3 regions of the Gordonia sp. ABKF26 genome follow, and region 2 is predicted to be linked to each of the others. Evidence: riboswitches for the same ligand, from Rfam matches in the RefSeq annotation. Region 2 holds a riboswitch; each other region holds the start of a gene.
The links. A riboswitch is a leader RNA that binds a small molecule or an ion and turns the genes downstream of it on or off. The one in region 2 is predicted to bind cobalamin.
Positions count from the first base shown of each region.

Region 1 (5,361 bases), 3.3 Mb from region 2:
CGTGGCGTCCCCACCGCGCCGCCTGACCACAGCTGGAGCGCGTACCTCAGCCGCGCAGCAGTCCCTTGGCGACGTGGGTCACCTGGATCTCGTTGCTCCCCGCGTAGATCATGAGCGACTTGGCATCGCGCGCAAGCTGTTCCACGCGGTACTCGGCCATGTAACCGTTGCCGCCGAACAGCTGCACCGCCTCCATGGCGACGTCGGTCGCCGCCTTGGACGAGTACAGCTTCATCGCCGACGCCTCGGACAGGCTGAGCGGCTTGCCGGCCTTACCCCGTTCGATGGCGCTGAAAAGCATGTTCTGCACGTTGATCCGCGCGATCTCCATCTCGGCCAGCTTGAGCTGGATGAGCTGGAACTGGGCGATCTCCTGGCCCCACAGCTTCCGGTTCTTCGCATAGTCGAGCGACAGGCGTTGCGCCTCGTTGATGATCCCCAGCGACAGGGCGGCGATCCCGACGCGCTCCGCGGTGAAACCGGCCTTGGCGCCCTCGGATCCACGCGAATCGGCGCCGGTGTCCTCGGTCTCACCGAGGAGACGGTCCTTGCCGACGCGGACGCTGTCGAAGAAGAGCTCACCGGTCGGCGAACTCATCATGCCCATCTTCTTGAACGGCTTACCCTGGGTGAGCCCCGGCATACCCTTGTCCAGCACGAACGACAGCACCTTGCGGTCGCGCATCGGCGTTCCGCTGCCGTCGTCGAGCTTGGCGAACACGACGATGGTGTCGGCGTAGGGGCCGTTCGTGATGAAGGTCTTCTGCCCGTTGAGGATGTAGTCGTCACCGTCACGACGAACCGTGGTCTTCATGCCGCCGAGCGCATCCGACCCGGAGTCGGGTTCGGTGATCGCCCAGGCGCCGACCTTCTCCATGGTCACCAGCTCGGGCAGCCACCGCTTCTTCTGCGCCAGCGTGCCCTTGCCGCGGATGGTCGAGGCGGTCAACCCCATGCTCACACCCAGCGACGCGACGAGGCCCAGACACACACCCGCGAGCTCGATGTTGACCATCATGAACATCGAGCCACCCATGCCGCCGCCGTCGCCGGAGGACTTCTTCTTCTCCCCCTTGGCTTCTGCCTCGAGTTCTTTCTCGAGCGCATCCTTGGCCATGGCATCGACACCGAAGCTCGACAACAGCTTGCGGGTGATGTCGTACGGCGGCAGGACGCCGGACTCGAGTTCGTCGAGATGGGGCCGGATCTCCTTGTCGATGAACGCCCGCAAGGCGTCCCGAACCATCAGATCTTCATCGGACCACTCGAACATCGTCACACTCCCAGACCGGTGTCCGCCCGGGGGCGAACATGTTTCAGTTTCGTCGTCCCCAACTGTGTCAGGAGTCACTGCCGATGTCTAGGTACGCCGTCGCGAATCTGTTCCTATTGCGTATCTGCGCAGGTGTACGCGGTCGCGGGGCGGACCTCGTGGGCGAAGAACTGCTCCACGCCCGGGCACAGCAGGGCCTGGGCCACCGGCATCGCCACCACCACCCAACGGTCGGCGAGCCCGGAGCGGCCGTCGCGCCAGAGATGGACGCGGCCGACGAAATCCACGAGGCTCTCGCCCCCGTGTGGCCGGGCACCGGGATCGGCGAACCACGCGCCGAGCTCGACGGGATCGATCTCCTCCGGAGTGCGGCCTGCCCACGCTCCGACGTCCAGCGTCCGCAGGGCGTCGTCGACGAGGGCGTCGGAGGCACCCAGGAGTTCGGCGGTCTCCCGGGACGCGATCTCCGGACCGCAACAGTGGACCGGGGGCGTGGACGCCGCGGCCAGGCGGAGCACGTCCCGACGGCCCCGCTCGTCCAGAACCGGATCACCGCCGAATCGCACCGACCGATTGGGGCCGGTGCGACCGGCGGTGATGATCTGCATGCGCGAAACGATCGCCGCCTCAGTGCTGGGCGGCGACCGCCGGGGCGCGGTCGGCGGTACGCGAGCGCGCCATCGCCCCCAGCAGCAGGGCGAACACCACGGTGAGAACCGTCCACAGGATCACCTGGTTGGCGATGGCGTAGACCCGGAAGTCCCCGATCACGTCACCGGGGAAGCCCGGGAACACGATCTGACCGGCGTCGTTGCGAACCGGCTCGGGGACCTCGGCGAAGGACGGCAGGAACGCGAGCACGATCGCTACGCCGGCCAGATAGGCGGCGACAGCGGCGACGGCCGAGACGAATCCGCCGATCCGCGGACGCAGCCACAACGCCAGGACCACGGCCGCGATGGCCAGGATCACCGACGCCACACTGATGGTGAGGAAGGCTCCGGTCCTCTCGCCGATGGTGTCGTCGTCGCCGACGGCGGGCGGATTCGCCGGGTAGGCGAAGAACGGAACGGCGAACACGGCGACGAAACCGATCGCGCCGAGCACACCCGCGACCGCGCGCGGGTCGGTCGCCGGATGGCGACTGCCGAGATGACTCCAGAGCACCGTGAACGCCACCGCGAAGAACGCACCCATGCACACCGCGAACACGACGTTGCCGACACCGGCGCCGAGGTTCTCCTGCATGGCCCGCGTGAACAGCTCGCCGCCCTCACCGTGCGTGTGGCCACCCGGTTCGGCGGCGTGGGCCAGTGCCTCCTCGGCCTCCGAGCGGGCGCCTTCGTAGTCGATGGCCTTGGCGACGACCGGTTCGAGGTAGAACCGGGCGAACACGAACGAGACGATTCCGGCGATCAGACCTGCGAGCAGGCCGGCGCCGATGAATTTCTTCTCCATATGTACTTGGCTTCCTGTGGGATACGGCCGGTCAGGCCGGCTCAGTGGCAGGGGAAGCCGAGGAAGTGGCGTGCGTCGTGCACGAACTCGTGGACGTGGGTGTCGGAGCCGAAGACGGACACGACGCCCTGGTCGTACCCGAGGAAGTAGTAGGCGAGACCCGCCAGGAGCACGGTCAGGCTGAGCCAGAGGGCTGCACTCGCGACCGACAGGTTCGGTACGGGCAGGGCACGGGCCGGGGCGGCCTGTACGGCTGCAGCAGTGCGGGGAGCTGTCATGGTGGGGTCCTTTCGCCGATCTCGCGTCGGAGATGTCGTGGTGTAGGAGTCCGGAGGACTGCTACGCGCCGGCACGGCATCCTGACTCACGTCACCCCGTCACCGTCGACCGCGTCGATATGTCGACACGTCGACCGCGTCGACATATTTACGGTGTCGATATGGGCAGCGTTCACAGTGGCGCGACCGTTCCGGACTCTCACCGGATTCCCCGCACAGGCGTGGGATGACTCTATACCGCGTTCTGTCGTACGCGTGAGACATAGTGGAGAGATGCCCCGCGCTTCGGTGCTCGACCGCTTCACCGCCCCCACCCGACGGTGGTTCTCCGGCGCCTTCACCGCTCCCACCGCCGCGCAGAAGGGTGCGTGGACGTCGATCGCCGACGGCTCGCACACCTTGGTCATCGCCCCCACCGGATCGGGCAAGACCCTCGCCGCGTTCCTGTGGGCCCTCGACCGCCTCGCCGCCGACCCGGACTCGCGGCCCGCCGGCACCAAGGTCCTCTACATCTCGCCGCTCAAGGCATTGGCCGTCGACGTCGAACGCAACCTGCGGGCCCCGCTGACCGGCATCACGCGGGCGGCTCAGGAGCTCAACCTTCCCGAACCGAACATCACCGTCGGCGTCCGGTCCGGTGACACCTCCGCCGCGGACCGCCGCGCACTGGTCAAGACACCGCCCGACATCCTGATCACGACGCCGGAGTCGCTGTATCTGATGCTCACGTCGGCAGCGCGAGAGAGCCTCACCGGCGTCCAGGCCGTCATCGTCGACGAGGTGCACGCGGTCGCCGCCACCAAGCGCGGTACGCACCTCGCGCTGACCCTCGAACGACTCGACGAGCTGCTCGAGAAGCCCGCGCAGCGGATCGGGTTGTCGGCGACCGTCCGGCCGCCGGAGGTGGTGGCGGGGTTCCTGTCCGGCGCCGCGCCGTGTCAGGTGGTCAAGCCCAAGGCCGACAAGACGTTCGACCTCCGCGTCGATGTCCCGGTCGAGGACATGGCCAACATCCCACCCCCGGTGTCCGATGCCGACCCCGCCGCACTCGACGACGCGTTCTCCCCGACCGCCGGGTCGCTGTGGCCGTACGTCGAGGCCTCGATCGTCGACCAGATCGAGGCCAACCGGGCGACGATCGTGTTCGCCAACTCCCGGCGCCTCGCCGAGAAACTCACCGCCCGGCTCAACGAGATCCACGCCGAACGCCACGGGCAGCCGGCCGAACCGACCGGCAATCCGTCGGTCGCCGGCGGCGCCCCCGCGTTCGTCATGGGCAGCGGCGCGAGCTCCGGCGCCGAACCCGTCCTGGCCCGCGCGCATCACGGCTCGGTCAGCAAGGAGCAGCGCGCCCAGATCGAGGACGACCTGAAGGCCGGGCGCCTGTCCTGCGTCGTCGCGACCAGCTCCCTCGAACTCGGCATCGACATGGGCGCGGTCGACCTCGTGATCCAGGTGGAGTCCCCGCCGTCGGTGGCCAGCGGGCTGCAGCGCATCGGCCGCGCCGGCCACCAGGTCGGCGAGATCAGCCAGGGCATCCTGTACCCGAAGCACCGCACCGATCTCCTGCACTGCACCGTGACGGTGAGCCGCATGCTCGACGGGGCGATCGAGGAGATCAAGGTCCCGCAGAATCCCCTCGACATCCTCGCCCAGCAGACCATCGCGGCCGCCGCGGTCGACGACCTCGAGGTCGACCACTGGTACGAGGTGATCCGGCGTGCGGCGCCCTATCGCGAACTGGGCCGGGGCGTCTTCGACGCGACCCTCGACCTGATCGCGGGTCGTTTCCCGTCGGACGAGTTCGCCGAACTGCGCCCGCGGGTGAACTGGGACCGCGACGCCGGGGTGATCACCGGCCGGCGCGGAGCGCAGCGGCTCGCGGTCACCTCGGGCGGTTCCATCCCCGACCGCGGCCTCTTCGGTGTGTTCATGGTCGGCGAGAAGGCAACGCGCGTCGGCGAACTCGACGAGGAGATGGTCTACGAGTCGCGTGTCGGCGACGTCTTCGCACTCGGCGCGACCAGCTGGCGGATCGAGGACATCACCCACGACCGCGTCCTGGTCTCCCCCGCGTTCGGTCAGCCGGGCCGGTTGCCGTTCTGGATCGGCGACGCGATCGGACGCCCCGCCGAACTCGGCGCTGCGATCGGTGCGTTCACCGGTGCGATCGCCGACCCCGGCAAGCTCGACGACCATGCCGAACGCCTCGGCCTCACCGACAACGCCCGCACCAACCTCGAGACACTCATCGCCGAGCAGCGGGAGTCGACCGGGCACCTCCCCACCGACCGCACCCTGGTGGTCGAGCGGTTCCGTGACGAGCTCGGCGACTGGCGGGTGATCCTGCAC
Region 1 covers NZ_JBGCVZ010000003.1:4,076,348-4,081,708, forward strand. Annotated here, with positions in the region: gene AB4Z55_RS18845 (diacylglycerol kinase family protein) at 1-26, shown strand, start outside; gene AB4Z55_RS18850 (acyl-CoA dehydrogenase family protein) at 47-1,273, opposite strand; gene AB4Z55_RS18855 (histidine phosphatase family protein) at 1,387-1,881, opposite strand; gene AB4Z55_RS18860 (CbtA family protein) at 1,901-2,731, opposite strand; gene AB4Z55_RS18865 (CbtB-domain containing protein) at 2,773-3,009, opposite strand; cobalamin riboswitch at 3,085-3,221, opposite strand; gene AB4Z55_RS18870 (ATP-dependent helicase) at 3,283-5,361, shown strand, end outside.
Region 1: linked by a shared signal. The riboswitch ahead of AB4Z55_RS18865 (CbtB-domain containing protein) and the one ahead of AB4Z55_RS04215 (iron ABC transporter permease) in region 2 are both predicted to bind cobalamin.

Region 2 (5,361 bases):
CAGATCAACACCGCCGTCCTCCGGCACTGGGACAAGGAACGGATCGACACCGCGGTCCGGTCGCTGCACGGCGCCACCGTCGCCATCGTCGGTGCCGGCGGGATCGGTGCCTCCCTCGCCCCACGTCTCCGGGCGTGCGGTGCCCGCGTCGTCGCGGTGAACCGATCGGGCCGCGACGTGCCCGGTGCGCACGAGATCCGACGGTCCGACGAGTTGGACGAGCTGTGGGGAACCATCGACCACGTGGTGCTGGCGGCGCCGGCGACGCCCGAGACCCGGCACATGATCAACGCCGAGAGCCTCGCGGCGCTGCCCGACCATGCGTGGGTGGTCAACATCGCGCGCGGCCCGCTCGTCGACGAGGAAGCTCTGTACCGGGCGCTGGCCGACGGCCAGATCGCGGGCGCGGCCCTCGACGTGACCGATCCGGAACCGCCCGCCGACGACCATCCGCTCTGGTCCCTGCCGAACGTGATCATCACCCCGCATGTCGCCAACCCGGCGTCGGGATTGACGCGCGAGCTCGCACCGTGGGTCGCCGAGAACCTCCGCAGGTTCGCCGCGGGCGAGGAACTGCTCTCCGTGGTGTCCGCCGGCCGCGACTACTGAGACCACGACCTGCTGTTTCCGGCCGATTTCTAGAACACGTTCTCGTTTTTGGTCCCGGCGTGGCATGGTCGACGGGTGATTCTCGACAGATTCCGGATAGACGACCAGGTGGCCATCGTGACCGGCGCGAGCAGGGGCCTCGGGGCGGCGATCGCGCTCGCCTTCGCCGAGGCCGGCGGCGACGTGGTGATCGCGGCCCGCAGTGAATCCGACCTCGAGCAGGTCGCCGAACGGGTCCGCGCGGCGGGCCGACGCGCGCGCACCGTCTCCGTGGACCTCGGCGACCCCGATGCGGCGGCGGCGCTCGCGCAGACCGCGGTCGACGAGTTCGGGCGGCTCGACACCGTGGTGAACAACGTCGGCGGGGCGATGCCCCGGCCTCTGTTCGACACCAGCCCCAAGCACCTGCGAGATGCCTTCGACTTCAATGTCGGTAACGCGCACGCATTGGTCGTCGCCGGCTCCAAGCAGATCCTCGCGACCAGCGGCCGGGGTTCGATCATCAACATCACGTCGGCGGTGGGCCGCCTGCCCGGACGTGCCTACGCCGCCTACGGCACCGCGAAAGCTGCTCTCGCGCATTACACGCGCATCGCGGCGATGGATCTGAATCCGAAGATCCGGGTCAACGGCATCGCACCGGGCGCCATCCTGACATCGGCGCTGGAGATCGTCGCGGGCGACGACGGAATGCGTACCGCAGTCGAGACATCGACTCCGCTGCACCGACTCGGCGACCCGGAGGACATCGCCGCGGCCGCCCTCTACCTGGCGTCCCCGGCCGGCGCGTACGTCACCGGCAAGATCCTCGAGGTCGACGGCGGGATCATCTCGCCGAACCTGGACCTGCCGATCCCGGACCTCTGATCACTCCGAGCCGCGCTCGAGAGCGCCGGCGATCTGCCGTTCGAGCTGCGCCGCGGCCACCTGCGGAACGTCGATGATGCCCTCGAGTTCGGCCCGGGCCTTCTTGTAGGCCGCCTGCCGCTCTGCGAGTGTGGCCGCGGAGTCGGCGGCCACGCCGATCAGCTTGCGCGCCCGGTCCAGGGCTTCGCGTTCGACGGGTGAGAAGTCGGTTTGCCTGCGCCGCCGGGACTCTCGTTCGGCTGCGTCGAATGCCGCGGCGTATTCGCCCACGGCGTCGCGGTACTCGGCGAAGTCTGCCGGGGACATCGAATCGGGCAGCGGCGCCTTGGCGCCCGGCTCGGGTCGCAGATCGTCGGCGCGGACCCGGGCGCGGTGGAACGCGAGGGTCAGCGGTTCTCGCATGTCGGTCATCATCGGGTACTCGATGAGCGTCGCGAGATCGAGCTCGTAACCGAACCACTTCTCGTTCAGCGAGTCGTGCTGGCGGAGGGTCCGGCGCACCTGGTCGGCCGACGTCGTCGTGAGTTTGAGCTGCTCGGTCTGCGCGTTCGCCTTGATCCGGGCGAGCTCGATCTTGTCCTTGCGCCGCTTCTCGTTGTACTTCCCGATCGACCCCGCCCACCCGCCGACGACAGCGCCGATGGGGAAGATCAGCCACCAGTTGTCCGTCGCGAAGCTGACGATCTCGTTCACGGCTCAACTGTACCGAGACGAGGCCCGGCTGATTAGGGTGAACGCATGGCCGACCCCGATGCGCCGAAGCTCGCCGTGGACACGATCGAGGCATGGCGAGAGTGGTTGCGGGACAACCACGACTCATCCGGCGGCGTGTGGCTGGTGTTCTGGCGCAAGGGATCGGGCCGGGAACCGATCGACTACGACGAGTGCGTTCGCGAGGCGCTGTGCTGGGGCTGGATCGACGGCCACACCCGCGTCATCGACGACCGCCGCCGCGGCATGTGGTTCACCCGGCGCGGACGCAACAGCGGATGGTCGGCGTCGAACAAGGCGCGTGTCGCCGACCTCGCGGCCGCCGGTCGGATTCAGCCCGCGGGGCAAGCCGTGATCGACGACGCCCAGGCCCGCGGTCTCTGGACGATGTTCGACGACGCCGAGGCGCTGATCGAGTCCCCCGAACTCGCCGCCGCGCTCGACGCCGACCCCGTCGCGCGGGCCAACTGGGATGCGTTTCCGCCGAGTGCGCGCAAGTTCGGACTGTCGCAGATCGCCCTGGCGAAACGACCGGAGACCAAGACCAAGCGCGTCGCCGCCCTCGTCGAGCGGGCGGGGCGCAACGAGCGACCCTGACGCCCGTGTCGTCGGGGCGCGGTGTCGGAGACTGTCGGGTATGTCGTAGTCTCGTCGCATCGAGATCCCTGGGAAGCCGGTTCGACTCCGGCGCGGTCCCGCCACTGTGAACTCGGCGCGTCGATGACCTCGACGCACTGACTCAGCCAGATACCAGCCTCGATGCTGCTTGTCACGCCACGAGGATGGACCGACGACACATGTTGATCGATGGTGCCCGCAGGGCGCCGGTACTGCCGCGCACGCACAGACGCACGAGACGACGCCGTCCCGTGGTCGTCGTTGTCGTCGTGCTCGGGTTGGGTCTGGCCGCTGCGTTTCTCGCCCTGTGCTCGGGCGCTGAAGTGCTGCCCGTGTCCACGGTCGTCGACGTGATCGCCTCACGGTTCGGTGGGCCTGCCGTCACGCGTACCCAGCTTGCGATCGTCTGGGACATCCGGATGCCGCGAATCCTGCTCGGGCTGGTGGTCGGCGCGGGTCTTGCCGTTGCGGGGGTGCTGGTCCAGACCCTGGTCCGCAATGCGCTGGCCGACCCGCACCTTCTCGGCGTCTCGTCTGGTGCGGCAGTCGGGGCGACATCGGTGATCACCACCGGGTTCCTTGCCGGCTTCGGGTTGTGGTCGCTGAGCCTCGGAGCAATGGCAGGCGCACTGGGAGCCGCGCTGCTCGTCTTCGCGATCACCATGAGCCAGGGTGGTATCACTCCGCTCCGGCTGGTGCTCACCGGAACCGTTGCCGCATCGGCGCTGTCCGCCATCGCCAGCTTCCTCGTGCTGCGCACCAACGATTCGCAGGCCGCTCAATCGGTCCTGTTCTGGCTGCTCGGCAGTCTTGCCGGCGCATCGTGGGGCAAGCTGCTGCTGCCGGTCTCGGTCGTCGTGACCTGCACCGCGATCGCTTTCGCACTCCATGGGTGGCTCGACGCCCTCTCGGCCGGACCCGATGTCGCCGCCGCGGTGGGCGTTCGCGTCCCGTTGCTACGAAACCTGTTGTTCGCGCTCCTCGCGGTGATGGTCGGCACGATGGTCGCGGTGTCGGGGGCCATCGCGTTCGTGGGATTGGTGATCCCCCACATCGCACGCATTCTCGTCGGCTCCCGGCACCGTTGGGTCCTGCCCACCTCAGCCCTGATCGGCGCGGTCTTCCTGGTTCTCGTCGACGTCGTCGCCCGGATTGCGTTGCGGCCGGTCGAGATCCCGCTCAGCGTGGTCACCGGAGTCATCGGTGCGCCGCTGTTCTTGTTCATCCTCGGCCGGCGCCGCTACCAGTTCGGTGCCGCCGCATGAGTCGCACACCGGTCGGGATCGCAGCGTCCGGGGTCGAGGTGTGGATCGACGATCACCCGGTGTTGCAGGACATTTCACTCGACGTGCGGGCAGGTGACATCGTCGGCCTCGTCGGTCCCAACGGGTCCGGCAAGTCGACTTTGCTGAGGTCGGTCGTCGGGTTGCTCGGACCGCGGCGTGGCACGGTCACCGTCGACGGCCGGGCAACCGAATCGATGAGCGTCCGGGACCGGGCCAAGCAGATCGCCTTCGTGCCGCAGGAAGTGGACCTACCCGCCGACATGCTGGTGCACGAGTACGTCTCGTTGGGGCGGCTTCCTTACGCACCGCCGTGGAGTATGGGTCGCACCGATGACCGCGCCGCGGTGGAAGCAGCTCTGCGATCGGTCGGGATGATCGAGCACCGGGACGCCGCCGTCGACCACCTCTCCGGTGGTGAACGACGCCGCGTCGCCCTGGCCAGAGGACTCGCCCAGGATTGTGGCGTACTCGTTCTCGACGAACCGACCAATCACCTCGACATCCGGCACCAGCTGGACCTGCTGGGGCTCGTGCGAACGTTGGGAACCACGGTCCTCGTGTCGCTTCACGACCTCGATCTGGCTGCTCGCCACTGCGATTCGGTGTACGTGCTGAACGACGGCAGAATCCGCGCGCACGGCGACGCCGCCACCGCGCTCGATCCCGCAGTCGTCGCCGAGGTCTTCGGGGTCTCCGCCCACCGCGTTCTCAACAGCGACACAGGCCGAACGCATCTCGTATTCGAGTCGACCCCGGGCGCGTCGCTGGATACGCCGCTGCCGCTGCGCGATCCCGGTCACGACCACCTGCCCGCCAACTGATTCGACACCGACAATGGAGACACGATGACGAGAACCACCACAAGGCACTTCCGAACGCCCCTCGCGACGGCAGCGTTGGCTGCGGCCCTTGTGCTGGCCGGTTGCAGTGCCACTCCGCCCACCGACGACGCGGCAGAACGAGAGTCGGCGACGCTGACCAACTGCGGCGCCGAAGTGGCCTACGAGGTGCCGGTCGAGCGCGTGGTCGCAACGAGCAACGGGGCCAACGTCGGAACGATCCTCAAGGTCGGGGGACTCGACAAGCTTGCCGCAGTGTCGCTGAACAAGAACAATGATCCGGTGATGGAGTCGATGTTCGGCCCTGGGATCGCCGACGTCCCCCACCTCGAGGGCAGCACCATCACCATGGAGACGGCACTCGGCGCGGACGCCGATCTGGTGGTTGGTTCCTACAGCGGACTGTTCAAGGGCGCATCGGGTGTGACGCC
Region 2 covers NZ_JBGCVZ010000003.1:800,932-806,292, forward strand. Annotated here, with positions in the region: gene AB4Z55_RS04195 (D-isomer specific 2-hydroxyacid dehydrogenase family protein) at 1-609, shown strand, start outside; gene AB4Z55_RS04200 (SDR family oxidoreductase) at 685-1,476, shown strand; gene AB4Z55_RS04205 (hypothetical protein) at 1,477-2,169, opposite strand; gene AB4Z55_RS04210 (YdeI family protein) at 2,215-2,784, shown strand; cobalamin riboswitch at 2,814-2,961, shown strand; gene AB4Z55_RS04215 (iron ABC transporter permease) at 3,057-4,070, shown strand; gene AB4Z55_RS04220 (ABC transporter ATP-binding protein) at 4,067-4,912, shown strand; gene AB4Z55_RS04225 (ABC transporter substrate-binding protein) at 4,937-5,361, shown strand, end outside.

Region 3 (5,361 bases), 1.2 Mb from region 2:
CGAGGATGCGCAGGGTCGACGGCACGACCTGGAGCCAACCCGGGACCGGACGATCGCCGACGAGCTCCTTGGCGATCTGGAACGGGACGGTCTGCAGCGACTTCGGGCGGACGTCGATGATGTCGTACTGGCTGACGCGGTAGCTGGGCACGTCGACCTTCACACCGTTGACGGTGAAGTGGCCGTGGCTGACCAGCTGGCGGGCCTGGCGACGGGTCCGGGCGATGCCCGAGCGGTACACGACGTTGTCGAGACGGGTCTCGAGCAGCTTCAGCAGTTCGTCACCGGTCTTGCCGGTGCGACGGTTCGCCTCTTCGAAGTAGCGGCGGAACTGCTTCTCCATGACGCCGTAGGTGAAGCGCGCCTTCTGCTTCTCCTGCAGCTGGAGCAGGTACTCGCTCTCCTTGATCCGCGAACGGCCGTGCTGGCCGGGCGGGTAGGGGCGACGCTCGAACGCTGCGTCTCCACCGATGAGGTCGACGCGGAGACGACGGGACTTCTTTGTTGCGGGGCCGGTATAACGAGCCATGTCTTATCTCTTCCTTTCCCGCTAGACCCGGCGCCGCTTGGGCGGACGGCAACCGTTGTGCGGCTGCGGGGTCACATCGGAGATGGTGCCGACCTCGAGGCCGGCTGCCTGCAGGGAGCGGATGGCGGTCTCGCGACCCGAGCCCGGTCCCTTGACGAAGACGTCGACCTTCTTGACGCCGTGTTCCTGGGCCTTGCGCGCAGCATTCTCGGCCGCGAGCTGAGCCGCGAACGGGGTGCTCTTGCGCGAACCCTTGAAACCGACGTGGCCCGACGATGCCCAGCTGATGATGTTGCCGCTGGGGTCGCTGATCGACACGATGGTGTTGTTGAACGTCGACTTGATGTGCGCGTGGCCGTGCGGGACGTTCTTCTTATCGCGACGGCGGGTGCCCTTCTTGGGGCCTGCGCTACGTGACTTCGGAGGCATTACTTCTTCTTCCCGGCGATGGTCTTCTTCGGGCCCTTGCGAGTGCGGGCATTGGTCTTGGTGCGCTGTCCGCGCACAGGCAGGCCACGACGGTGGCGCAGACCCTGGTAGCAGCCGATCTCGATCTTGCGACGGATGTCGGCCTGCACCTCGCGACGCAGGTCACCCTCGACCTTCACCGAGGCTTCGATGTACTCACGCAGCTTCGAGACGTCTGCGTCGGTGAGATCCTTGGCTCGCAGGTCGGGGCTCAGGCCCGTTCCCTCGAGGATCTCCTTGGAGGTGGTACGCCCAACTCCATAGATGTAGGTCAGTGCGATCTCCAGCCGCTTCTCGCGGGGGAGATCCACACCAGCAACACGTGCCATGTGGCGGATTTCCTTTTCGATTCTCAGAGGTCTGCTCCCAGTCCGTCCCGCGAGCTGGTGCCGAACCGTGTGTCCGGCCTCGTGGGCTCCGGCCTCTGATCCGGAGGTAGGCGGTGACGCGTCTGTCGCCGCTGGTGTTGGGAGGTCCTTGTGTGTTCAGTTGTCGATCTTCAGTTGTTCTGACTCAAGCGACCCGGAGGGTGCGCGTGATCAGCCCTGACGCTGCTTGTGACGCAGGTTCTCGCAGATCACCATGACCCGACCGTTGCGGCGGATCACCTTGCACTTCTCGCAGATCGGCTTGACGCTCGGCTGAACCTTCACGTCAATCTCTCCTGCTCGGCTCGCCCGCGCGCACGCCGAAAGCGGCCGTGCACGTGGGTGTCGGTCTCCTCCCGAACGGATGTCCGGGAAGTCTGTCCCCGGCATCGCCGGGAAAGTCTCACTTGTAGCGGTACACGATTCGCCCACGAGCCAGGTCGTAGGGCGAGAGTTCCACGACGACCCGATCCTCGGGCAGGATGCGGATGTAGTGCTGTCGCATCTTGCCGCTGATGTGGGCGAGAACCTTGTGTCCGTTCTCCAGCTCAATACGAAACATCGCATTGGGCAGGGGTTCGATCACTCGACCCTCGACCTCGATGGCCCCGTCTTTCTTCGCCATGTCCTCCGCGATCCTGGCCGTGACCACGACATCCGGGTGATGCCGCGGCGCATCGGCCGGGTTGAATCAGTGTTTGTCCGTTAGGGTGTGGGCACCGGTCCGCGAGGACCTGCACCCGGTGTGCGCCGACCGGGCCCACGTGCTGACACGCTGATGCCCGGCACGCGATGCGCACCGACGATCCATGTTACGCGAACGAGCAGGCCAGGCCAAATGCGTGCTCAGCGCCACGGAGAGAGGCCGCACCGGATGGGCACTGTCGACGACTATCTCGACGGACTCGACCCCGCCGACCGCGAGGTGGTCGGACGCATCTACGCCGTCGCCCGCACCGCGGTCCCCGACACCGCTCAGGGCAAGGGCTACGGCATGCCGGCCCTGACATATCGCGGGAGCCCGCTCCTCTCGGTGATGCGCACCAAGAAGCACATCGGTCTGTACCCGTTCAGCCCGGAGGCGGTCGACGCCGGGCGACCGTTCCTCGACGGTTTCGACGTGGAGAAGGGCACCGTTCGGTTTCAGCCGGGGGCTCCTCCTTCCGACGATGCGATCCGCGCGATGATGTCGTTTCGGCGCGATCAGATCGACGGCTGACCGCCCGACGTCGAACTACCGGTGTTCAGCGGGTCGACTTTGCTGGGCTAGGGTCGAAGACGCATGTGGTTCGCCGCGTCGGAGGTCGTGTCAGCTCTCCGTCCGCGGCGTCGAGTCGCCGGCATCCCGCCGGCGGACGAGAGGGAATCCGGTTCGAATCCGGAGCTGTCCCCGCAGCGGTATGCCGTAACGACCACCGTCATCAGCACTGAGCTCCGGCTTGGGAAGCGACGGTCAGTAGGAACTTCGATCAGAGGGATCTCGATCGAGAGCGACGGTGAGCCCGAAGACCTGCCAGGTGTACCGGACGCGCCGCGTCCGGTGGCTCGCCGCCTCGAGGATTGGGCGCAGGTCGAACCGGCGATCGTCGCGCGCCCTCTGCCGGGCGTGACGTGGGTCCGATCGATCTCCCCTGCTGGGCGGTGAACCATCCACCGTCAGTAGGAGAAGTCGACGTCCATGTCCGACACCGTCCGCCGCAGCTCCGCGGCACCGTTCACCACCACCGTCCTCGGCACCGCACGCATCGGCCCCCGGCGCGAACTGAAGAGGGCCGTCGAAAGCTATTGGTCCGGCCGCATCGACCGGACCGAGCTCGCCACCGTCGCGCAGCGCCTACGCAGCGAGCAGTGGGCCGAGCTCACCGAGGCCGGCCACGACTCCGTCCCGGTCAACACGTTCTCGTACTACGACCAGGTGCTCGACACCACGGTCCTCCTCGACGCACTGCCGCCGAGGTTCGCCGAGATCGACGATCCGCTCGATCGCTACTTCGCGGCGGCCCGCGGAACCGCCGAGGTGACCCCACTCGAGATGACCAAATGGTTCGACACCAATTACCACTACCTGGTCCCCGAGATCGGCCCGTCGACCACGTTCCGGTTGAATCCGGCGAAGGTACTGGCCGAGGTCGCCGAAGCCGGGGAGCTGGGTCTCCCGGCCCGCCCGGTGATCGTCGGCCCGGTGACGTTCCTGGCGCTGTCGAAGGCGGTCGACGGGGCGGGTGCGCCGCTCGATCGCCTCGACGAGTTGGTGCCCCTGTACCGAGACCTCCTGACGCGGTTGGCTGACGCCGGCGTCGAGTGGGTTCAGCTGGACGAACCCGTCCTGGTGACCGATGCCGCCGCGGACCTGGGTCCGCGGACCGAATCGGTGTACAACGCCCTGGGCTCCCACGAGCGCCGTCCGGCCATCGCGGTGGCGACGTACTTCGGTGACGCCGGTGATCGGTTGGCACACTTGGCCCGGACGCCGATCGAGGCCATCGCGGTCGACCTCGTCGACGGCTCGGTCGAGACGGTGGCCGGCACCCCGGGCCTGGCCGACAAGCTGCTGATCGCCGGCGTGGTGGACGGCCGCAACGTGTGGCGCACCGACCTGGACCAGGCCGCGGCGACGCTGGCCACCGTGCTCGGTTCCGCCCGCTCGGTCGCCGTGTCGACGTCGTGCTCGACCCTGCATGTCCCCTACACCGTGGACGCGGAGGACGAGCTCGACACCAACCTTCGCGGTTGGCTCGCGTTCGCTGCCGAGAAGTTCCGCGAGGTGGCGGTGTTGTCGTCGGCGTTGAGCGAGGGGCGCGCTGCTCAGGCCGCCGCCTTCGCCGAGAGCTCGACGGCACTGGCCAGCCGTGCCACTGATACTCGCCTGCACAACGCCGACGTCCGCGCACGCCTGGACGCCGTCACCGATGCCGACGCGACGCGCGGCCCGGCCGAGCAACGGCTCGCCGCACAGAAGGAACATCTGGGACTGCCCCCGCTCCCGACCACCACGATCGGTTCCTACCCACAGACCTCGGCCATCCGACTGGCGCGGGCCGCGCTCCGCTCGGGCGAGATCGATCGCGCCGAGTATGAGAACCGGATGAAGACGGAGATCGCGGATGTCGTGGCCCTGCAGGAGTCGATCGGCCTCGACGTTCTCGTCCACGGGGAACCCGAGCGCAACGACATGGTGCAGTACTTCGCCGAACAATTCGAGGGCTACTTCGCGACGGCGAACGGTTGGGTGCAGTCCTACGGCTCGCGGTGCGTGCGGCCACCGATCCTGTTCGGCGATGTGAGCCGACCGAAGCAGATGACAGTCGACTGGATCACCTACGCACAGACGCTGACCAGCAAGCCGGTCAAGGGCATGCTGACCGGCCCGGTGACGATTCTTGCCTGGTCTTTCGTTCGCAACGACCAGCCACTGTCGGCGTCTGCCGAGCAGATCGCGCTCGCCATCCGTGACGAGACCGTCGACCTCGAGAGGGCAGGGGTCGGGATCATCCAGGTCGACGAACCCGCTCTGCGCGAGTTGCTGCCGTTGCGTGACGCGGACAAGCCCGCGTACCTGGCGTGGGCCGTTCGGGCGTTCCGCATCGCGACCTCCGGGGTCCGCGACGATACGCAGATCCACACGCACCTCTGCTATTCGGAATTCGGCGAGGTCATCGGAGCGATCGCCGACCTCGACGCCGACGTCACCTCGATCGAGGCGGCGCGGTCGCACATGGAGGTGCTCGACGACCTCGACGAGGCCGGCTTCCGTAACGCGGTGGGCCCGGGTGTGTACGACATCCACTCACCGCGCGTGCCCGACCAGGACGAGATCTTCTCGGCCCTGTCCTCGGCATTGTCGAGCGTCGGCGCCGGGCGCCTGTGGGTCAACCCGGACTGCGGTCTCAAGACCCGCGGGACCCCGGAGGTGGTGGACTCGCTCACCAACATGGTGGCCGCGGCAACACGACTGCGCGAGACGATCCCGCTGTCCGGCTAGGCAGTCAACCGGCG
Region 3 covers NZ_JBGCVZ010000003.1:2,017,441-2,022,801, reverse strand. Annotated here, with positions in the region: gene rpsD (30S ribosomal protein S4) at 1-529, opposite strand, end outside; gene rpsK (30S ribosomal protein S11) at 551-958, opposite strand; gene rpsM (30S ribosomal protein S13) at 958-1,326, opposite strand; gene rpmJ (50S ribosomal protein L36) at 1,537-1,650, opposite strand; gene infA (translation initiation factor IF-1) at 1,769-1,990, opposite strand; gene AB4Z55_RS09365 (iron chaperone) at 2,240-2,584, shown strand; cobalamin riboswitch at 2,673-2,898, shown strand; gene metE (5-methyltetrahydropteroyltriglutamate--homocysteine S-methyltransferase) at 3,044-5,347, shown strand.
Region 3: linked by a shared signal. The riboswitch ahead of metE (5-methyltetrahydropteroyltriglutamate--homocysteine S-methyltransferase) and the one ahead of AB4Z55_RS04215 (iron ABC transporter permease) in region 2 are both predicted to bind cobalamin.